3 regions of the Dyella sp. SG562 genome follow, and region 1 is predicted to be linked to each of the others. Evidence: riboswitches for the same ligand, from Rfam matches in the RefSeq annotation. Region 1 holds a riboswitch; each other region holds the start of a gene.

Region 1 (7,343 bases):
CTAATGGCCGGCGCCGTGCTCCATTAGTAGGGCAAATCGGTAAGCTTCGTTCCACGGGTGGAACGCCCTGGCGCAACCGTCATGGAGCACGTGGTGGAAGATCTGAATGACCTGGTCCTGTTTGCCGCCGTCGTCACGCATGGCGGCTTCTCCGGTGCGGCAAGAGCGCTGGGCATGCCCAAGTCGAGCCTGAGCCGCCGCGTGGCGGAGCTGGAACGCCGCCTGGGAGTCAGGCTGCTGCAGCGCTCGACCCGTGCCGTCCGGGTGACCGAGGTGGGCGCGGCGTTCCATGCCCAATGCGAAGCGGTGACGCAAGCCGCGCGCGCCGCCATGGAAGTGGCCGAGCGGGCGGGCGAGAAGCCGTCGGGTCGCTTGCGCGTCAGCTGTCCCGTCGGCGTGGCGCATCTTTTTCTTGCGCCGGTCCTCGGCGAATTTCTTCGCGCCCATCCGGACGTGCGCCTGGAACTGGACCTGACCAATCGGCGGGTCGATGTGATCGGCGAAGGCTACGACGTCGCGCTGCGCATCCGTACGGCGATGGACGATTCCAGCCTGGTCGTGCGCACGTTCGGCCTGAGCGAACAGGTCCTCGCGGCCAGTCCGTCCTTCGTGCGCGAGCGAGGCCCCTTTGCTTCCGCCGCCGCGCTGCAGGGCGTGGCCGGAGTGGGGCCGGGAGGCGCGGGAGCGGAGCGTCCGCGCTGGCGCATGGCGGCGCCGGACGGCGCCACGATCGAGATCGAGTATGCGCCGGCGCTGGTGACTGACGACGTCCATCTGCTGCAGCAGGCGGCCATGGCCGGCATCGGCGTGGCGCAGCTGCCGTTCAATCTTTGCGGCGAAGCGATCGCGGATGGACGGCTGATTCAGCTGCTGCCCGGCCATCGCATCGCCGCGCACCAGTTGCATGCCGTGTTCCCGTCGCGGCGCGGCATGGTGCCCGCCGTCCGGTCGTTTATCGAATTCCTCGCAGCCGAGCTTCCGCGCATGACGGCGCGCGCGAACGAACACTTCCGGCAGATGGCCGGCGACGCGGATCGCGGCTGATCGGCGAGAGCGGCTTCAGGGGACTGCGCGCTGCCGGCACTCTATGTGAATTAATTTCGACGGTGGCGGGACGGCTCAGGCGAAACGCTTGGCGCCCGCGACGCAGAGCACCACCAGCACGGTGACCAGCACCATCGTCCATGCCACCGGTTCGTGCAGCAGCAGGCCGGCCAGGGCCAGGCCGAAGAACGGCTGCAGCAGCTGCAGCTGGCCGACGCCTGCGATGCCACCCAGCGCCAGGCCGCGGTACCAGAACACGAAGCCGACCAGCATGCTGAAGACCGACACGTAGGCCAGGCCGATCCACGCTGGCGCAGCGATACCCGCCCAGCTGTCCGGCCGGGTCGCCGCCGCGATGGCGGCCATCACCGGCATCGCCAGGGCCAGGGCCCAGGAAATCACCTGCCAGCCGCCGAGCCGGCGCGACAGCGCGGCGCCTTCCGCATAGCCCAGGCCGCACAGCAGGATCGCGCCCACCATCAGCAGGGCGCCTTCGATGGCGATGGCGCCGCCTTGCAGCAGGGCGAACGCGGCGACGGCGAGGCTGCCCAGTCCCGAGAACAGCCAGAACGCAGGCTGCGGCCGCTCGGCGCCGCGCAGTACGCCGAAGACGGCAGTGGACAGCGGCAGCAGGCCGATGAACATGATCGATTGCGCGGAGGTGATGTGCTGCAAGGCCAGTGCGGTGAGCAATGGGAAGCCGAGTACGACGCCGATGGCGACGATGGAGAGCGAGACGAGGTCGCCGCGGGAAGGGCGCTTCTCGCGCAGCGCGCGGAGCAGGAGCAGGCCGAGCGCGGCGGCGATGACGGCGCGTGCGGAGGTGAGGAACCAGGGCGAGAAGCCCATCACGGCGATGCGTGTGGCCGGCAGCGATCCGCTGAAGATCACGACGCCGAGGAGGCCGCTGCCCCAGCCTTTGGAAGTGGTTTGCATCGGGGTTCCTTCGATCCTTGTGTGCAAGTGCGGGACGATAAACCGAGGGCGCGATCTGGCGGCGGCCATGCTGTGTGCGGATCGGGGCGAAGCGAGGGCAATTGAAAGGGAGCGTCGCGATACGGAACTCTTCTCCCCTCCGGGGAGAAGATGCCGGTAGGCAGATGAGGGGCGGGTGCTTGCGGTAGCGCTTCTACGAAGAATAGAAAAGCTTTTGGCTTTCTCGACCCTCAGCGCACCGCTCCGCCCGGCCCCTCACCCCAGCCCTCTCCCCGGAGGGGAGAGGGAGCAAAGCGGAACGTCACACCGCCGCGGTAACCCGCTCGCGCATCACCCGCGCCGCCTCGACCAAAGCCACCAGCGCCCTGCGCGTCTCATCCCACCCGCGCGTCTTCAAGCCGCAATCCGGATTCACCCACAACTGCTCCGGACTCAGCACTTCACTGGCCTTCTCCAGTAGCCCGACCATCTCCGCCACGTCCGGTACGCGCGGCGAATGGATGTCGTACACGCCGGGCCCGATCTCGTTCGGATAACGGAAGCGCACGAAGGCATCGAGCAGTTCCATGCGCGAGCGCGAGGTCTCGATCGAGATCACGTCGGCATCCATCGCGGCCACCGCCTCGATGATGTCGTTGAACTCCGAGTAGCACATGTGCGTGTGGATCTGCGTGTCGTCGGCGACGCCGGCGGCGGCCAGGCGGAAGCTCTCCACCGCCCAGGCCAGGTAGCCGGTCCAGTCCGCGCGGCGCAGCGGCAGGCCTTCGCGCAGGGCCGGTTCGTCGATCTGGATGATGCGGATGCCGGCCGCCTCCAGGTCCAGCACTTCGTCGCGCAGGGCCAGCGCCAGCTGGCGGCAGGTGGTGGCGCGCGGCTGGTCGTCGCGCACGAAGGACCACTGCAGCACGGTGACGGGGCCGGTGAGCATGCCCTTCATCGGCCGCCTGGTGAGCGACTGCGCATAGGTGGACCAGCGCACAGTCATCGGCTGCGGCCGCTGCACGTCGCCGTAGATGATCGGCGGCTTGACGCAGCGCGAGCCATAGCTTTGCACCCAGCCATGCCTGGTGAAGACGAAGCCGTCGAGCTGCTCGCCGAAGTATTCGACCATGTCGTTGCGCTCGAACTCGCCGTGCACCAGCACGTCGATGCCGATTTCCTCCTGGAAGCGCACGCAAGCGGCGGTCTGCGCGGCGATCAGCGCGTCGTAGTCCGCGGTGGAAAGCTGGCCGGACTTGTGGCGGGCACGCGCCTCGCGCACTTCGTGAGTCTGCGGGAAGGAGCCGATCGTGGTGGTGGGGAACAGCGGCAGGTCGAAGCGCTGCTGCTGTTTCGCGCGGCGGAAGGCGTAGGTGGAGCGGCGGTGCGCGTCCGCGGCATCCAGGTTGGCCAGGCGCTGCGCCACCTGCAGGCGGTGCACCCTGGGCGAGGCCCGGCGTGCGGCGATCAGCTCGCGCGCCCGTTCCAGCGCGGGGTAGGCGGTGACCACGCCCTTGCACATGTCCGCCACGGTGCGCAGTTCCTCCAGCTTCTGCCGCGCGAAGGCCAGCCAGGCGTGTACGTCGGACGGCAGCGACTTCTCCAGCGTGGCGTCCACCGGCACATGCAGCAGCGAACAGGACGGCGCCAGCCACACGCGCTGCTTGCCCACGCGTTCGATCGCCGCGCGCGTCACGGCCATGGCGCGGTCCAGGTCCGCGCGCCACACGTTGCGGCCGTCGACCACGCCCAGCGACAGCACGCGTTCGGCGGGCAGCGTCTCCAGCACGGCATCGAGCTGGGCCGGCGCACGCACCAGGTCGACGTGCAGGCCGTCGACCGGCAGTTCCTGCGCGAGGCGCAGGTTGTCGCCGAGGGCGCCGAAGTAAGTAGCCAGCAGCAGCTTCGGCCGCGCGGCGGCAGCGAGCGCGGCATAGGCCTGGCGATAGGCCGCGGCATCGTCTTCGTCGAGATCAAGCACCAGGCAGGGTTCGTCGATCTGCACCCATTCGGCGCCGGCTTCGCGCAGCCTGCCCAGCAGTTCGGCGTAGGCGGGCAGCAGGCGTTCGAGCAGGGCGAGGCGGTCGCTGCCGTCCGCGGTCTTGGACAGCAGCAGGAAGCTCACCGGACCGAGCAGCACCGGACGCGCCGCATGGCCCAGCGCCTTCGCTTCGAGGAACTGCGCCACCGGCTTGTCGTCGCGCAGGCGGAAGGTTTGCGCGGCATGCAGTTCGGGGACGATGTAGTGGTAGTTGGTGTCGAACCACTTGGTCATTTCCAGCGCGTGCAGGTCGAGGCCCGCGCGCTGCGTGCCACGCGCCATGGCGAAGTAGCCGGCCAGCGGGTCGGCGTCGGCCAGGGCGCGGTAGCGTTCGGGGATGGCGTCGAGCAGGAAGGCCGTGTCGAGCACGTGGTCGTACAGCGAGAAGTCGTTGCACGGCACGACGTGCGCGCCGGCCTCGCGCTGCAGTTGCCAGTGGCGTTCGCGCAGCTGGCGGGCGGTGTCCAGCAGCTGCGGGCGCAGTGCTTCGTCGCGCCAGTAGGCTTCCAGGGCTTGCTTGAGCTCGCGCCGCGCACCCATGCGCGGGAAGCCGAGATTGGTAACGGTGCTCATGCTGCATTTCCTCGATTCGTGGTGAACGAGGAACGAAGGAAGCGCATGGCAGCGAAGCTTCCGCGGACATGCGCGCGACCTTCGCCCCCGCGGGCGAACCGGGCTGGCGCAGGGTCGCGCAGGAGCGGACGGCCATGGCGTGAGCATGGCGCGCAGCCCCAGCCGCTTCCCCGCGGAAGCTCCAGGTCAGACAGAAAGCTCATCGCCTTCCGGCCGGGGCAGGTCTTCGGGCTCGTGGACGAGAGGCGCGGGCGCCTCGCCTAATGCTCGCCGCTTCCCGGCCGGTCCACTGGCCAGTGCTGTTGACGAGGGTCGTTTCCACACACCGCTGCGGGGCAGCGCCGGAATAGGCCGTAAGGCCGCACCGGCTTCCCTTTTAATTGCATCCTTTCATCGCGATGAAAGGATGAAAACCACCAGCGGCGGGGAAATTAGGGGCAGGGACGGGGTTCCGTCAAGCGGAAGATCGTGAGGGGAGGTGGAGCAGCCCTCGCGGGGCTGCTCCGGGTGAAGGCTCAGCCCTCCTTGTACTGGCGCAGCGCGACCGGCTCCCAGCGTTCGGTCGAGGGAATGTCCCTGAAGGTCCGCACCCAGGCTTCGGGCACCTGCGGCTGCGGTGTGCCCAGGGTGGGAATGGTGGCGCCGGCGACCGGCGCCTTCGGATAGGTCGACCAGGGATTGAGCAGCACCTGGTTGGGGTTATTGGGAATGACCTGCTGCCGCTTCGGGTCGATGCGCGCCTTCACCGCATTGCCGTCGACGAACAGGCGCCATCCGCTGTCGCCGCCGTTGAGCTTGGAGTTGATGCGGTCGGCGGCCCAGTACCACTTCTGCGCGCTGCGGTCGTTGCACGCCACTACTTCCACCTGGCGGGCGTTGCGCTCGTTGACAGCAAGGCAGCGTCCGTCCAGGCGGCTGACATAGCGGTCGAAGCTGTCCAGGTACCACTGTCCGGCGCGGCGGGTGACGTCCCTGCTGCAGGTGCCGAGGGTCGCGGCGCCGCGGCCGTCGTTGATCAGGCAGCGGCCGGCGTTTTCCTTGGATTGCAGGATGACGACCGGTTCGCGGTGCAGGTAAGGCGAATCGAGGTCGATGGTCACGGCACTGGTTTTTACCCTGACGACCGGGCCGGAGGATCGGCCAAGGCCATTCCGCTGCACCACGGAAGAGCTCGCGGCGAGCTTGATCGGATGCTTGCCGCCCGACACCTTGAAGGTCCATGAGCTGTAGGACTGCGGCGCAAATTGCCGCATGGCCGGCGTCATCGTGCGGTCGTCCCGGAAGCGGTTCAGTATTTCCTGCGAGATCTGATACTTCCAGGTATTGCGCACGCCGGGCGGGCGAGCGCAGCCGTTGCACGGGTAGTAGTTGGGCTCCTCGTGCCTGGATTCCACCGCCGTGGAGTAATCCTTGACGGTGAAGGTGATCGATGTGGACTTGGTGTAGCTCTTGCCGAAATTGAAACCGAAGCTCGGCTTGATCGCCGCCGCCGGATTGCCCGCCAGGGCCTTCTCCGCATCCGCACCGAGGTTGAACCCGAAACTGGTGGTCTCCGATTCGGTGTGGTTGTAAGTGAGATCGGTCAGGCTGGTGGTTTCCGGAAGAGTGCGCGCCACGGTGGGCTGGGCGTTCCGGCCGTAATCGAGCATGGCGTCGACAAGGTAGTACTGCGTGTATCCGATACAGGCGACGGGGCGGCATTGGGGAGCGACGTCTGCACCGCCCTTGATCAGCCCCGACGTCTTCATGATCACATTGAATTGATCCTTGCTGGCCGTGGAGTCGCGGATCACGGTGATTTCGCGCGTCAGCGACTGCCCGCCGCTGCCGAACGTGGTGTCGGTGAACTCGACGATCGGCAGATGATCGGGATTGCTGCCGTTGCCGGGGGCTTGCCTGATCTGCCGGAAATCCGGCTCGGGCTGCTTGCCCCCCCGTTCGATGGCCGCGAGATGGTCCGCCACGGCCTGCTGGAAATGCCGCACCCGCTCGGCCGTATCAGCATAGGCCAGGCTCCGGTCGACGTCGGTGGAGAACACGCGTACGCCGCCGCCCGCTTTCCTGGCATAGACGGCCAGACCCGCTTCGGATGCCGCACCGAACAGCGTGGCGACCTTGCCGCGCGCATCGGCGGAGGTTTCCTCGGGAATGAAGACGGCGACCGGCAAGCCGGCATCGAACAGGGCGCCCGTTTCATTCAACACCTTGTCGTCCTCCAGCGCTCTGGCGTCGATGAGGGCGACATCGAGCGGGCCATGGCTCGGCGGCATGGCGTGGAAGCTGTCGATCGAGCGCCTGGCCAGCAGCGACCGTGTCATCGCCTTCGAGGCAGGCGTGAGCAGGGCATAGACCTCGGAGAGTTCGACGAGGGCGGGACGGCTGGCCAGTGGCGCCAGGTCGGCGGAGATGGCGTGGGGATGGGGTACGGGTGGCGATTGCGCTCCGGCATGGAGGGAGATGGCGCCGAGCGTACAGGTGGCGATCATCGCGGGCAGGCGAAGTTTGAGCATGGTCTGTCTCCTCAGGGTGGCGCAGAGACCCTTGGTGATGGTCTTTGCGCTTTCATCCTGCCCGGCAAGCTTGCCGTCGCTCCATGCTCATTCGTCCCGATGGATGTTCCTTATCGTCCAGCGCGGCTGCGATCCGTCTGAAAATTGCGCCAAGAGCGCGTTCTCGTCAGTTTCTGGAGGCCGCGGTGAGAGCGCCTGCATCGATTTGCGATGGATTTCTCACTAAGCGGCTATCAGGTGAGGCCATAGAAATCCTACGG
Region 2 (7,343 bases), on a different contig from region 1:
CACCGCTTCCATCTGGTTGTAGTGATTGACGATGGAAGGCGTCACGTTCGGCTCGATCCGGGCCACCGCCGACAGCGGCACCATGCCTCCGGTGCCGTTGCGCACATAGGTGTTGAGCAGGGTGCCGGGGGTGAGCGTGTGCTCGGCGCTGGAGGTGAGCACCACCCAGTACTGGTTGATGTCCGAATAGATGATCGACACCTGGTTCTGGCCGAAGGCGTTGTACAGCGCCGTGTCGACCATGCCCATGCTGATGTTGAGCCGGCCAGCGGCCTGGCGGTCCACCTTCAGCATCTGCTGCTTGTCGATATTGTCGTAGTCGCTGCTGACGTCGCGGAACGGCGGCCGGTCCTTCATCAGCTTGGTCACCTTGTAGACCCAGGGCTGCAGGTCGATGGTGCTGGCGCTGATCAGCTGGAAGCTCTCGGCGCCCTGGCCGCCGCCACCGCCGCCGCCGTTGAAGAAGCTCAGCGAACTCAGCGACACCTGCACGTCCGGCAGCAGCTCGTACTGTTTGCGCAGGCGCTCGACCACCTTGTCGATATGTTCCGGGCGCTCGCCGGGGCCGTTGCCCTTGGGCTTGAGGTCGACGTACATCACCGACTGGTTGCCCACCGCGCCGCCGGCATTGTCGGCGCCGAGGAAGGTGGTCACGTCCAGCACCGCCGGGTCCTTCAGCATGATCTCGGCGGCCTTCTGCGCGCGCAGCGCCATCAGGCCGGGCGAGATATTGGTGTCGGCGCGCACCATGGCACGGATCAGGCCGATGTCTTCCTTGGGCATGAAGTTGAAGCCGGCGGTCTTCACCACCGCCATGGCCAGGCCCACGGTCAGCGCCAGCAGGATCAGCGGCTGCCAGCGCATCAGGCGGCGGTGATGCATGGCCCAGTCCAGCGCGCGCTCGTAGACGCGCTGCATGCCGCGGTCGAAACGCTCCACGGCGCGCTCGATCCGGCCCGGTTCGCGCCGTTCGCTCTCCTGCTTGAGCATCCAGCCGCACAGCGCCGGCGTCACGGTGAGCGAGATCACCGCCGAGATCACCACCGCGGCGGTCAGCGTCACCGAGAACTCGCGCATGATCACGGTGAACTGGCTGTTGCCGAACAGCAGCGGCACGAACACCGCCACCAGCGACAGGGTGATCGAGATCACCGTGAAGCCGATCTCGCGCACGCCCAGCAGCGCCGCCGGCAGCGCCTGCTCGCCGTGTTCCATGTGGCGCACGATGTTCTCGATCACCACGATGGCGTCGTCCACCACGAAGCCGATGCACAGCACCAGCGCCACCAGCGACAAGGTGTTGAGCGTGTAGCCCAGCGACCACATCACGATGAAGGCACCGGCCAGCGACAGCGGCACGCTCAAGGTGGCGATCAGGGTCGGGCGCAGCCGGCGCAGGAACACCAGCATCACCAGCGCCACCAGCAGGATGCTCAGCAGCAGGGCGATCTCCACCTCGTGCAGGGCCGAGCGGGTGGTCTGGGTGAGATCGAAGATCGGCGTGATCTTGAGGTCCGCCGGCAGCCACGAGCGCATTTCCGGCAGCTTGGCGCGGACCGCGTCGGCGGTGGCCACGGCATTGGCTTCCGGGCGCTTGCTCACGCGGATGGTCACCGAGCGCTGCCCGTTGAACCAGGCCGCCTGGTATTCGTCCTGCTGGCCGCTGTAGACCTTGGCCACGTCCGACAGCCGCACCGGCGTGCCGTTCTTCACCGAGATCAGCAGCTGGCCGAATTCTTCGGGATTGTGCAGGGAATCGGTGGCGGTCACCGTCATCTGCGTGGTGCCGTCGCTCAGGATGCCCTGCGGCGAGGTGACGTTGGCCGCGCGCAGCGCATTGCGCACGTCGTTGCCGGACAGGCCCATGGCCGCCAGCTGCGCATTGTTGAGCTCGACGCGCACCGCCTTGGGCCGTCCGCCCATGATGCGCACCTGCGCCACGCCCGGCACCTGCGACAGCACCGGCTTGATCAGCGTGTCGGCCATGTCGAACAGCTTGTCGGGGCTCTGCGTGCTCGAGGTCATCGACAGCAGCAGCACCGGCATCTGCGAGTTGTTGAATTTGAAGTAGCGCGGCGGGATGGTCATGCTCGAGGGCAGGTCCACCTGGGCGGCATTGATCGCCGCCTGCACGTCGCGCGCCAGCTTGTCGGTGGACTTGCCCGGCTCGAACAGCAGGATCACCGAGCTGGAGCCGTCGTTGCTCTCCGAACTCATCTCCTTGATGCCGGGAATCCGCCCCAGATGCCGCTCCAGCGGCGCGGCCACGGTGGACGCCATGGTCTGCGCGCTGGCGCCGGGCACTTCCGCATAGACCGACATGCCGGGAAATTCCAGCGCCGGCAGCGCGGCCACGCCGATCAGGAGGTAGGTCCAGATGCCGGCCAGCGCCAGGCCCAGCGCGAGCAGCGAAGTGCCCACCGGGCGGCGGATCATTGGAGCGAAGATGTTCACGTAGTCCCCGGGCGGCGCCTCCTGCGGCGCTCCGCAGGGGGGACTTTATGTCGGGGGGCACATGCTTGGGATGTGCCTGAAGTGCGTGGCGCATATAGGTCGTAGGTTGGGGTGAGCCATCGGCGAACCCCAACGTCGCGGCCTATGACGGTGCCACGTTGGGGTTCGCCTGCGGCTCACCCCAACCTGCGCCCGGATCTCAGTGCGCCGGGCTGTAGCGCAGCGTCAGGTAGGCGGTGCGGCCCAGCTGGTTGTAGAAGCGCACGGTCTCGTAGCGGTGGTCGAACACGTTGGCGACGCGGCCCTGCAGGGTCCAGCCCGGCTGGAAATGCCAGCTCGCGCGCAGGTCCACCGTGGCGTAGCCGCCCAGGCGCTGCAGGTTGGCCGCGTCGTCGTAGCGGTAGCCCTCGGCATTCACCGTGCCGCCGATGCTGAAGGCGCCGCCGAGATCGCGGTCCAGGTCGAGGCGGGCGATGCGTTCCGGACGGCGCGCCAGCAGGTTGCCGCGGTTGGGATCGTCCTCGCCGCGGTTCTCCGGCTTCTGGAAGGTGAGATAGCCGCGCAGGTGCCAGCCGTCGACGTCGGCGCCGGCCTGGCCTTCGATGCCGCGGATGCGCGCCTTGCTGATGTTGACCGGCACGAAGAAGGCGTCGTAGCCGATCAGGTCGTCCACCTTGGTCTGGTAGGCGTTCACCGCCCAGTTCCACACGCCCGGACGCGCCGACAGGCCGATCTCCGCCGTGCGCGACTTCTCCGGCTTCAGGTCGGGATTGGCGGTGGCGAAACCGAAGAACGGCGGGAAGTACAGGTCGTTGAAGGTCGGTGCGTGGAACGCCGTGCCGTACGAGGCGGTGAACTTCAGGCCGTTCTCGAAGCCGTAGCCGTAAGCGGCCGAGCCGGTGTCGTGGTTGCCGAACTGCTGGTTGTGGTCGTGGCGTGCCGACAGCTGGATCTCGTGCGGACCGAACTGGCCCTGGTACAGCGCGAACACGCCGGTGTTGTCGCGCTTGCTGCGCAGGTAGTCGGTGTCGCTCTGCACGTGTTCCTGCTGGTAGTCCACGCCGGCGCTGAGCAGCTGGCCCGGCGCGAGCGTCACGTCGTTCTGCCAGCTGGCCTGGTTGCGGCGCGAATACAGATGGCCGGCGGGCGCCATATCGGCGCCGAGGTCCGCGCGGTTGAGATAGTTGTCGGCGCGGTCGATGTTCTGGCCGGCGCTCAGGCTCATCTTCCAGGCGTCGAGCACGGCGAAGCGCAGGTTCGCGCCGGCCACCTGCTGCGAGCGGCGCGTGTAGTTCTGGAAGTCGCCGTCGTATTCGATGTCGCCCTTGCTCTTGAGCACGCTGGCGGTCAGTTCGGTGCCGCCGTCCCAGCGATAGCCGCCGCTGAGCGCGCCGTTGTAGGTGCGGTAGCCGTCGTCGTCCGGCTCGTTGGTGAAGCAGCCGCCCACGCCGGCCGCCGCGGCGCGGCAGGCATTGATGCCGCGCGTGTACTGGCCGCCCACGCTGGCGTTGAACCAGGCGTTGCGCGAACCGCCCGACAGGCCGAACTGGCCGTCGGCCAGGCGATGGCTGCCCACGCCTACGGTTACCGACGGCGTCAGCGCCTGATCGGGCTGGCCGTGGTGGGTGAAGATCTGGATCACGCCGCCGATCGCATCCGAGCCATACAGGCTGGAACGCGGGCCGCGCACGATCTCGATGCGCTCGATCTGTTCCACCGGCAGCTGCTCGAAGGCCGGAATGCCCGCGCCCACCGTGCCGATGCGCACGCCGTCGACCAGCACCAGCGTGTGCGAGGAATTGGTGCCGCGCATGAACAGCGAGGTCTGCTGGCCCAGGCCGCCGGCATTGCCGAAGGCCACGCCCGGCAGGCCGGACAGCAGGTCCTGCACCGACTGCGGCTGCAGGCGTTCGATGTCGGCGCGGGTCAGCACGGTGACCGGCGCCAGCGTCTCGTCGATCGGCGTGGCCGTGCGGGTGGCGGTCACCACCACGGTGGGGAGCTGCCCGGCGTCGTTCTGGTCGGCGGCATGGGCCGCGGCGACGCAGGACAGCAGGGCGGTGGCCAGCAGAGTCTTCTTCATGGAGCGTTTTCCTCGGCCGCGCCTCGCGCACGGCCCATCGATGACGAGCTGGCGGCATGACGGAGGAGGCGCAAACGACGGCAGGCGAACGGCACCGGCACGTGGTCCGGCTGCGCCCTCCGCGAGCCACCAGGAAAGATATTCGGGCCGGTCTCCGGGCTTGCGAGTGCGCTTTGCCGCGCGATCCTCCCGCGGCCTTCCCGCGCTCGTGGGAGCGCAGTGGCATGTCGCTGGAGGCAAGAACTGCTCGCTTACCGTTGCGGGGGCAGCGCCGGCCTTGCCCTCAAGGCGCACCGGCTTCCCGTTTCATCCCTTGGCAGCGTGGCTTTGGGACACCCGAACGAACGCAACTTTAACGGGGAGGCCGGGTGGCTGACAACGCGGGGCGGAATGACCCGATGGGGGGGGGCGCCTGTTCCTGCGATCATCATCGTTTCCCATGGCCGACATTTCTGTCATTTCTTGACGGTTTGGCCACCAAATATTGTCCGGAAGCAAGTTTCGCGAAGGTTTTACGCAAGCTCCGGGTAATATTTCATTTGTTTGCCTAAGTCATTGTTTCAGTGAGCTTCGTAAGCTTCGCGTAAGCGTAAATATTTTGTTGACGCCCAGCGATTTTCGCAATTATGTTCGGACCGCTTACCGCGGGAACTTGCGTGCGGCGCGACGAGGCTTGGGGAAGTTCTCTCGCTGCGATCCGGGGCTTACGAATGCCCCACACGCATTCTTGCGCTAGGCGATTTCGGCGCCTTGCGCCTGTCGGCCTTCAGGCCATCATGGGGAGAACACAGATGATCAAGTACCAGCACGCTGGTCGCGCGCCGCGTTGGCGTCAGACCGCACTCGTCGTTGCGTTGGGAATGAGCCTTGCCGGAGTGGTGCAGGCGCAGTCGAACGCATCAGGCGTGATCTTCGGCCGCGTTGACGCTACCCGCGGCAACACCGTCCATATCGAAAACATCGACACCGGCCTTGCGCGCGACATCAGCGTCGACCAGTCCGGCCGCTACCGCGCGTCCTCGCTGCCGGTCGGCCGCTACAAGGTCACCCTGGTCAAGGATGGCGCCACCGTCGATACCCGCAACGATGTGCTCGCGGCGGTCGGCACCGGTACCGAAGTGAGCTTCACCGCGGCTGCGGTCGCGGCCGGCGAGGCGAAGAACCTCGAAGGCGTGCAGGTGGTGGCCAGCGCGCTGCCGGCGATCGACGTGTCGTCGGTCGACTCCCGCACCGTGCTGACCGCCGAGCAGCTGTCCAAGGTGCCGGTGGCCCGCAACGTGACCGCGGCCGCCCTGCTGGCGCCCGGCACCGTGCTGGGCGACTCGCGCTACGGCAACGTGGCTTCGTTCGGCGGCGCTTCGGCGGCCGAGAACCAGTACTACATCAACGGCTTTTCGGTGACCAACGCGCTGACCAACCTGGGTCTGGCGCAGCTGCCGTTCGATGCGATCGACCAGCAGCAGGTGTTCACCGGCGGTTACGGCGCCGAGTACGGCCGTTCCACCGGCGGCGTGGTCAACCTGATCACCAAGCGCGGTACCAACGAATGGAAGGCCGGCGTGATGGCGCTGTGGATTCCGAAGTTCCTCCGCTCCGATCCGCGCAACATCATCCAGCCGTCCGACAACACGCTGTTCCAGTACCGCAACGACAACAAGTCGTGGGTCACGGAATACGGTGCGTACATCAGCGGTCCGCTGATCAAGGACAAGCTGTTCATCTATTTGACCGGTGATTTCACCAAGCAGGAAGGCAAGACCATCGCCTCGGCCACCGCGCAACAGGTGGCGTATTACGACGTGAAGTCGCCGCGCTGGTTGGGCAAGATCGACTGGAACATCACCGACAGCCACATCCTCGAACTGACCGCCTTCTCGGACAAGACGACCGAGCAGGACCAGGTCTACGGCTACAGCTACACCCCGACGCTCGCCGAAGGCGCCAAGCGCGGCACGGTCGATCTGAAGAACTATTCCGGCGGCGCCAACCCGACCCCGGGCGGTGACTTCTACATCGGCAAGTACACCGGCTACATCACCGACAACCTCACGGTCAACGCGCTGTACGGCAAGAGCAAGTCGGTGCACACGCAGACGCCGACCTCGGCCAGCGGCGGTTCGTGCCCAATCGTCAGCGGCCAGTACCGCAATGCCAGCGGCGCGCTCGTGCGTCCGCCGGCGTGCTACCTGATCGGCAACCTGCTCGCCCCGGGCGCTGAGGACAAGACGCACGGCTGGCGTCTGGACATCGAGTACCGCCTCGGCAGCCACGACCTGCGCGTGGGTGTGGACAACCAGACGCTGGAGTCTTATTCGGGCACGTCGTACGAGTCGAACCAGCGCTACATCTACACGCTGGCTCCGGCGAGCGGCAACATCGCCGGCCGTCCGGACATCCATTTCCCGACCGGCACGCTGAACTACGTCGACTACCGCGTGTTCAAGGCCGCCGCCAACGTGCGCGTGGAACAGGAAGCGCAGTACATCGAAGACCACTGGCAGATCAACGATCGCTGGCTGGCCTACATCGGCCTGCGTAACGAGCAGTTCAACAACTTCAACGGCAGCGGCGAGTCCTACGCCAAGCAGCGCCACCAGCTCGCGCCTCGCCTGGGCATCAGCTGGGACGTGTTCGGCGACTCCAGCCTGAAGGTCTACGCCAATGCCGGCCGCTACCACCTGGCCGTGCCGGCCAACGTGGCCATCCGCGGCGCCTCGGCTTCGACCTACAGCAGCCAGTACGGCACCTTCACCGGCGTCGATGCGCAGGGCCGCCCGATCAACTTCCAGCCCTATGGCCGCGTGTA
Region 3 (7,343 bases), on a different contig from region 1:
AGTCGTACCAGTTGGCATGGCCACCCAGTGCCCAACTGTCATTCACCGTAGCCCCGGCGGCGACCGAATAAATCCGCACATCGCCCTCCACATAAGCATTGCTGACCGTCACGGTGCATGCCGCGCCGCCGTTATTGGTTACGGCCAGCCGCAGGCGATTGCCTGCGGCGTCGTAGCTCGCCGCCACTTCCGGCGCCGCACCCATCCCGGTCGCCACGCTGCCGCGATACTGCCGCAGAAAACCATTCGGCCCATGCGCCTCCAGGTCGTACACGCCCTGGGTGTAACGCGCCGCGCTCCAGTAATCCGACAGCTGCTTGCCCGCCTCCACCGTGTAGCGCCATGGCCCGTCGCTGCGGTTCGCCGCATACACCTGGAACACCGCGCCGGCCGCACCGTCGTTATGGAAGTCGATCCAGTAGCGCCCCGCCGCCGCATCCACCCGGCCATCCGCACGCAGCGTGTAAGGCAGCGCGCGCGCCGGCCGCGTACCCGCTTCCTGCGCCGGCATCGCCTGTGTGGAGGGAATACTCGGCGCCGGCAGGTTCTTGCACTGCTGGTCCGCCGCGGCGGTGTAGCCGGTGGTGGAGGGCAAGCCGGGCCAGCCGCTGTTGCTGCCGCTGAAATCGAAGGCGCTGAGCAGGTCGCCGCACACCGCGCGGCGCCAGGCGCTGATATTCGGCTCCATCACGCCGAAACGCTGCTCCAGGAAACGCAGCACCGAGGTGTGGTCGAACACCTGCGAACACACCCAGCCGCCGCGCGTCCACGGCGACACCACGATCAGCGGCACGCGGAAGCCCAGGCCGATCGGCTGGCCATTGCTGATCTCGCCCGTCACGCTCACCGTGGACAAGCCGTCGTTGGACGAAGCTGGCGGCGTCGGCGGCGGCACGTGGTCGAAGAAGCCGCCGTTCTCGTCGTAGTTGAGGATGAAGGCGGTCTTGGCCCACACCGCCGGATGGGCGGCGAGCGCGGCGAGCAGGCGCGCGCTCAGGTCCTCGCCGTAGGCCGGCTTGAAGCTGGCGTGTTCGGACAGGTAATCGGCGGCCACGATCCACGACACCTGCGGCAGCGTGTCGTTGGCCACGTCCTGGGCGAACGCGGCGACCATGTCCGCCTGCGTCGCCATGCCCTTGTCATGCAGCGGCGTGCCCGGCTTGGCCTGCTTGAAGTTCTTGAACCAGGCCAGCGCGTTGTCGTCGAAGTTGTTGCTCTCCTGGTAGACCTTCCAGCTCACGCCGGCCTTTTCCAGGCGCTCGGCATAGGTGGTCCAGGTAAAGCCCGCGCTCGGCTCGGTGTTGTCCAGCACCGCCGCCTGGCCCACCGACAGGCCGTTGCTGCCGGTCATCGCATGCAGGCGGTTGGGGTTGGTCTGGGTGAGGGTGGCGGCGAAGTAGTGGTCGCAGATGGTGAAAGCGTCGGCCAGCGCGTAATAGAACGGCAGGTCGGCGCGCTCGAAATGGCCCATGCCGAGGCCGGCCGCGCGTGCGGTGTTCCAGGCGTCGAACTTGCCCTTGTTGAAGATCGCCGTGTCCACCGGGTAGTTCATCGCCGGCGCATTGGCGCAGATCGCGCTGGTGGTCGCGGTGTTCATGCGGAACGGCAGCAGATAGCCGTCCGTATTTCCCGTGTAGGGCTGCTGCCACACGCTGCGCGCGCCGCCGGGCAGCGGCGCCGGCACGCGGTCGCCGAAGCCGCGCACGCCGCGCAGGCTGCCGTAGTAGTGATCGAAGGAGCGGTTTTCCTGCATGAAGATCACCACGTGCTTGACGTCGGTGAGGTTGCCGGTGCCGGTCGGGGAGGGGGCGGCCAGGGCCTGGCGCAGGGTTTCGGGGAGCAGGGAGGCTGCGGCGAGGCCGCCGGCGGAGGCGGCGGTCATCTGCAGGAATCGGCGTCGCTTGGGGTCGATTTCGCTCATGGGGGCGCTCGGGTGCTGCCTGATTGCGGGCTGTGCCTAGCTAATCGCAGTGGTGTTGCAGTGCCTTGCCAGCTGTGCGTCAGTGGGGAGACACGTGGTGCAGTCCCTGTGAAAGGGGGAGGCTGGGCGCCCTTCTGCTCGTCATTCCGGCGTAGGCCGGAATCCAGTGGCGGTATCGCCTGGTTGTCGCGTTGACGCTTGGTTGTCTCGCCTTTGGCGAGTGTTTCGCCCCGCTGCCGCGGGGCGAGTTACTTCTTCTTTGCGTGCCCAAAGAAGAAGTAACCAAGAAGAAAGGGCACCCTGCTTGGCGCCCTCAGCAGCAAAGCTGCTGAGGGTCCGTGAGGGCTGGCCGGGCTTTTTGACAGGGCATCCATGCCCTGATCAAAAAGGCGAGGACTCCTGTCCTCGCCCCCTGCGGGGCCTGATCGTCCAGCCCTCACCGCCGGCGCCAAGGGGACCCGGTAGATCAAGAGCAGAAGCGCACCAGCGGAACGCCGCGGCTGCGCCGCGAGCTCTTCGCTCGATTTTCGCCCCACCCGTCATCCCCCTCTCCCCGCCGGGGAGAGGGTCGGGGTGAGGGGCCGGGGCTCGCCATGACACCTCCTACTCGTCATGACGAGCACCCCCTTGTCGTACTGCTAAGATGCCCGGGCCTGAGGTGACCGCTGGCCTGGCCGGTGGTTGAAACGGGAATCCGGTGCGCCGTATTGACGGCTATTCCGGAGCTGCCCCCGCAACGGTAGGCGAGACACGATCGGCGGAAGCCACTGTGCTGCGAAGCATGGGAAGGCGCCGGTCGGGGAGGCATCAGCCTTCGCTCGCGAGCCCGGAGACCGGCCTCGAGGTGAACCGGACATGCGGTGGGCGTGCTCCTGGCGAGCGCGCCCTCGTCGTGCGTCCGTCCGGAGCTCCTTCCGCCTGTCCTGCAACCGAAGCGATTCCGCGCGGGCAGGCGCGGTCCAGGAGCCACCAGTGTCATTGCATGTTCCGTCCTTGCGCCGGTCCGCGTTTGCGGCCGCGTTTTCCCTTGTCTTGCTTTCCACCGCCGCGCAGGCCGACGAGCCTTCGCAGGACCTCAAGGGCGTGGTGGTCACCGCCACCCGCACCGAGCAGAGCGAATCGGCCACGCTCGCCGCCGTCACCGTGATCGACCGCGCCGAGATCGAGCGCCTGCAGCCGCAATCCGTGGCGGACCTGCTGCAAGGCACACCGGGCCTGTCGATGGCCAACAACGGCGGCCCGGGCAAAGCCACCTCGCTGTTCCTGCGCGGCACCGAGGCCGACCACGTGCTGGTGCTGGTGGATGGCGTGAAGATCGGCTCAGCCACGCTGGGCCAGCCTTCGATCCAGAACATCCCGGTGGAGCAGATCGAGCGCATCGAGATCGTGCGCGGTCCGTTCTCCAGCCTCTACGGTTCGGAAGCGCTGGGCGGCGTGATCCAGATCTTTACCCGACGCCCCAGCGGCGCCTTCGAGCCGAACCTGGAGCTGGGCTACGGCAGTAACGACAGCTTCCGCGGCGCCGCCGGCCTGGCCGGCAAGGTGGGCGAGGGCTGGTATGCGGTGCAGGCCACGCACGAGGACACCGACGGCATCAACGCCTGCCGCGGCAAGCCGTCGCCGCGCGGCGCGGGCTGCTTCGTCAACGAACCGGACCGCGACGGCTTCCGCGACAGCTCCGTCTCGCTCAAGGGCGGCTATCGCTTCAGCGACGCCTGGGACGCCGACGCGCAGTGGCTGCGCAGCTGGGGCTACAACGCCTACGACGGCTCCACCAGCAACCAGTCCGACGTGGTGCAGCAGGTCTACGGTGCACGCGTGCACTGGCGGCCTAGCCGCGATTTCACGCTCACCGCGAGCGCCGGCCAGAGCGCCGACCTCGGCGACAACTACCTCAACGGCCGCTACACCAGCACCTTCGATACGCACCGCGATCTCGGCTCGCTGCAGGGCGACCTCAATCTCGGCGGCGGCCTGTGGAGCCTGGGCTACGACTGGCAGCGCGACCGCGTCGACAGCAACACCAGCTATGCGCGCGACCAGCGCCTCAACCGCGGCCTGTTCGCGCAGTGGCAGCAGGCGTTCGGCGCGCAGTCGCTGCAGGCCAGCCTGCGCCACGACGACAACCAGCAGTTCGGCGGCAAGACCACCGGCAGCCTGCTGTGGGGCTGGGACTTCACGCCGGGCATGCGCCTCACCGCCAGCGCCGGTTCCGCCTACAAGGCGCCGACCTTCAACGAGCTGTACTACCCCGGCTACGGCAACACCGCGCTGCGGCCGGAAAGCTCGCGCAGCTACGAGCTGGGCCTGCGCGGCACGCCGGGCTGGGGCCTGTGGTCGCTCAATGCCTTCGAAACCCGCATCCGCGACCTGATCGCCTACGACGCCTCGCGCGGCGTGCCGGGCAATGTCGACCGCGCGCGCATCCGCGGCGCCGAAGCGGTGGCGTCCACCACGCTGGCCGGCTGGACCTTGCGCGGCACCGCCACCTGGCTGGATCCGCGCAACCGCAGCGACACCTACCGCGACAAGCTGCTGCCGCGCCGTGCCCCGCGCAGCGCGCGCGTGGATGCGGACCGCGGCTTCGGCGACTTCAGCATCGGCGCCAGCGTGTACGCGGCGGGCAAGCGCTACGACGACCTGGCGAACGGCTATCGCCTGGGCGGCTATGCGCTCACCGACCTGCGCCTGGCCTATGCGCTGGACCGCGACTGGAAAGTGCAGCTGAGCGTGCGCAACGCCTTCGACAAGCACTACGAGACCGCGGCCTATTACAACCAGCCCGGCCGCACCGCGATGCTCAGCGTGAGCTACCGGCCCGCGCAGTGAATCCCTTCCGCCCCGAGGACCGCACCATGTCCACCGCCATGCCACGCTTCTCCGTACCGCTCGCCATCGTGTTCGCCGCGGTGATGATCGCCACGCGCTTCCATCACTTCGGCACCGCGCTGCATCTGCCCGATGCCTCGATGGCGCTGTTCTTCCTGGGCGGCCTGTGGCTGCGGCGGCACCTGGCCTTCGCCGCGTTCATGGCGCTGGCGGTGGTGCTGGACTGGGTGTCGGTGTCGTATGCCGGCGTCAGCGATTTCTGCGTGACGCCGGCCTACTCGTTCCTGCTGCCCGCGTATGCGGTGCTGTGGTACGCGGGGCGGCTGTGGTCAGCGCGGATGGCGCCGGCGCCGCTGGCGCTGGCCGGTGCGTTCGGCGTGGCGCTGGTGGCGGCTTCGGTCTCGTTCGCCATTTCCAACGGCGCGTTCTACTGGCTGGGCGGGCGCTATGCGAATCCGCACCTGGGCGAGTACGTTGCCCGCTTGTGGCAGTGGGGCCCGCTGTTCGTGCGCACCACGCTGACCTATGTGATCGTGGCGCTGGCGGCGTACTGGGCGCTGGCGCGCGTGAACTCCACCCGCCAGGCAGGAACCCGGGCATGAGCGACGAAGAACTGCGCCACCGCGAGCGCATGCAGCGCAAGAAGGAGCTGGTCGACCGCAAGATCGCCCGCGCCACCATCGACCGCGGCGTGCTGGTGGTGAACACCGGCAACGGCAAGGGCAAGAGCTCGTCGGGCTTCGGCATGCTGGCGCGCTCGCTCGGCCACGGCTTTCATTGCGGCGTGGTGCAGTTCATCAAGGGCAGCTTCTCCACCGGCGAGGAAGCGTTCTTCCGCCGCTTTCCGGACATGGTCGACTACCACGTGATGGGCGAGGGCTTTACCTGGGAAACCCAGGACAAGGCGCGCGACGTCGCCGCCGCGCAGGCCGCCTGGCAGATCGCCGCGCGCATGCTGGCGGACGAGCGCTACCGGCTGGTGTTGCTGGACGAGCTGAATATCGCGCTGGTCAAGCAGTACGTGACGCTGGAGCAGGTGCTGCCCGCGCTGGCCGCGCGTCCGGCCGGCCAGCACGTGGTGATCACCGGCCGCGGCGCGCCCGATGCGCTGGTGGCGGTGGCCGATACGGTGACCGAGATGCGCGTGGTCAAGCATGCGTTCGAGGCGGGCATCCGCGCGCAGCTGGGAGTCGAGCTGTGAACGCCGTGCGGCAGGTGCCCGCGTTGCTGGTGTCCGCGCCGGCTTCGGGGCAGGGCAAGACCTCGTTCACCGCGGCGCTGGCACGCGCGCATGCGCGGCGCGGACGGCGCGTGCGGGTGTTCAAGACCGGGCCGGATTTTCTCGATCCGATGGTGCTGGAGCGCGCGAGCGGCGCGCCGGTGTATCAGCTCGATCTTTGGATGTGCGGCGAGGCGGACGTCCGCGCGCGGCTGTATGAAGCGGCGGGCGAGGCCGACCTGATCCTGGTCGAAGGCGTGATGGGCCTGTTCGACGGCGGCACCTCCAGCGCCGACCTGTCGCAGCGTTTCGGCCTGCCGGTGCTGGCCGTGATCGACGGTTCGGCGATGGCGCAGACCTTCGGCGCGGTGGCGACGGGGTTGGCGCGTTATCGCGAAGGTTTGCAGGTGTATGGCGTGGCCGCCAACCGCATCGGTGGCGCTTACCACGCGAAGCTGCTGGCCGGGAGCCTGCCGCCGGAGCTGCGCTGGTTCGGCGCCTTGCCGCGCGATCCGGCGCTGGCCTTGCCGGAACGGCATCTCGGCTTGGTCGCCGCGGGCGAGCTGGCCGACCTGGATGCGCGCCTGGATGCGCTGGCCGATGCGATGGAGCTGCACGCCGGACCGGACTTGCCGCCGCCAGTGGCGTTCAGCGCGGTCGAAGCAACGCAGGTGCCGCGCCTGCTCGAAGGCCGGCGCATCGCCATCGCACGCGACGACGCGTTCTGTTTCCTGTATCCCGCCAACCTGGACGTGCTGCGCCAGGCCGGCGCGGAACTGTGCTGGTTCTCGCCGCTGGCCGGCGATGCCTTGCCCGATTGCGATGCGGCCTGGCTGCCCGGCGGCTATCCCGAACTGCATCTGGCGCGGCTCGCCGAGCGCAAGGACCTGCACGCCGCGCTGCGCGCGCACGTCGATGCGGGCAAGCCCTTGCTGGCGGAATGCGGCGGCATGCTCAGCCTGCTCGACGCCCTGGCCACGCGCGAAAGCGATGCGCACACCATGGCGGGGCTGCTGCCCGGCTGGGCGGTGGTGCGCGAGCGGCTGGCGGAGCTGGGCATGCAATCCGTCGAGTTGCCGGAAGGCACGCTGCGCGGCCACACCTTCCACTACGCGCATGCGGAGATCACCCAGCCGCCGCTGGTACATGCGAGCAACCCCGACGGTGGCCCCGCCAAGGAAGCGGTATACCGGCGTGCACGGCTCACGGCGAGCTTCGTGCATCTGTACTTTCCCTCCGCAACGGAAGCGGCCCTGCGTCTGTTCCTGCCATGAGCGCGCTGGCGCTCACCCTGGCGCTGCTGCTGGACGCGCTGCTCGGCGAGCCGCGCCGCGCGCATCCGCTGGTGGCGTTCGGCGGCTGGGCGCGGGCGAT

The links. A riboswitch is a leader RNA that binds a small molecule or an ion and turns the genes downstream of it on or off. The one in region 1 is predicted to bind cobalamin.
Region 2: another riboswitch for cobalamin. It lies ahead of btuB (TonB-dependent vitamin B12 receptor); the one in region 1 lies ahead of metE (5-methyltetrahydropteroyltriglutamate--homocysteine S-methyltransferase).
Region 3: another riboswitch for cobalamin. It lies ahead of btuB (TonB-dependent vitamin B12 receptor); the one in region 1 lies ahead of metE (5-methyltetrahydropteroyltriglutamate--homocysteine S-methyltransferase).

The regions. Positions count from the first base shown of each region.
Region 1 is NZ_JAAOYS010000006.1:230,957-238,299, reverse strand. It holds gene FHW84_RS13405 (LysR family transcriptional regulator) at 82-1,044, shown strand; gene FHW84_RS13400 (DMT family transporter) at 1,120-1,980, opposite strand; gene metE (5-methyltetrahydropteroyltriglutamate--homocysteine S-methyltransferase) at 2,282-4,573, opposite strand; cobalamin riboswitch at 4,773-5,006, opposite strand; gene FHW84_RS13390 (hypothetical protein) at 5,089-7,083, opposite strand.
Region 2 is NZ_JAAOYS010000002.1:233,396-240,738, forward strand. It holds gene FHW84_RS04515 (efflux RND transporter permease subunit) at 1-2,454, opposite strand, end outside; gene btuB (TonB-dependent vitamin B12 receptor) at 2,654-4,537, opposite strand; cobalamin riboswitch at 4,665-4,892, opposite strand; gene FHW84_RS04525 (TonB-dependent receptor) at 5,398-7,343, shown strand, end outside.
Region 3 is NZ_JAAOYS010000001.1:396,752-404,094, reverse strand. It holds gene FHW84_RS01795 (phospholipase C, phosphocholine-specific) at 1-1,921, opposite strand, end outside; cobalamin riboswitch at 2,561-2,778, shown strand; gene btuB (TonB-dependent vitamin B12 receptor) at 2,900-4,750, shown strand; gene FHW84_RS01785 (hypothetical protein) at 4,777-5,352, shown strand; gene cobO (cob(I)yrinic acid a,c-diamide adenosyltransferase) at 5,349-5,951, shown strand; gene FHW84_RS01775 (cobyrinate a,c-diamide synthase) at 5,948-7,243, shown strand; gene cbiB (adenosylcobinamide-phosphate synthase CbiB) at 7,240-7,343, shown strand, end outside.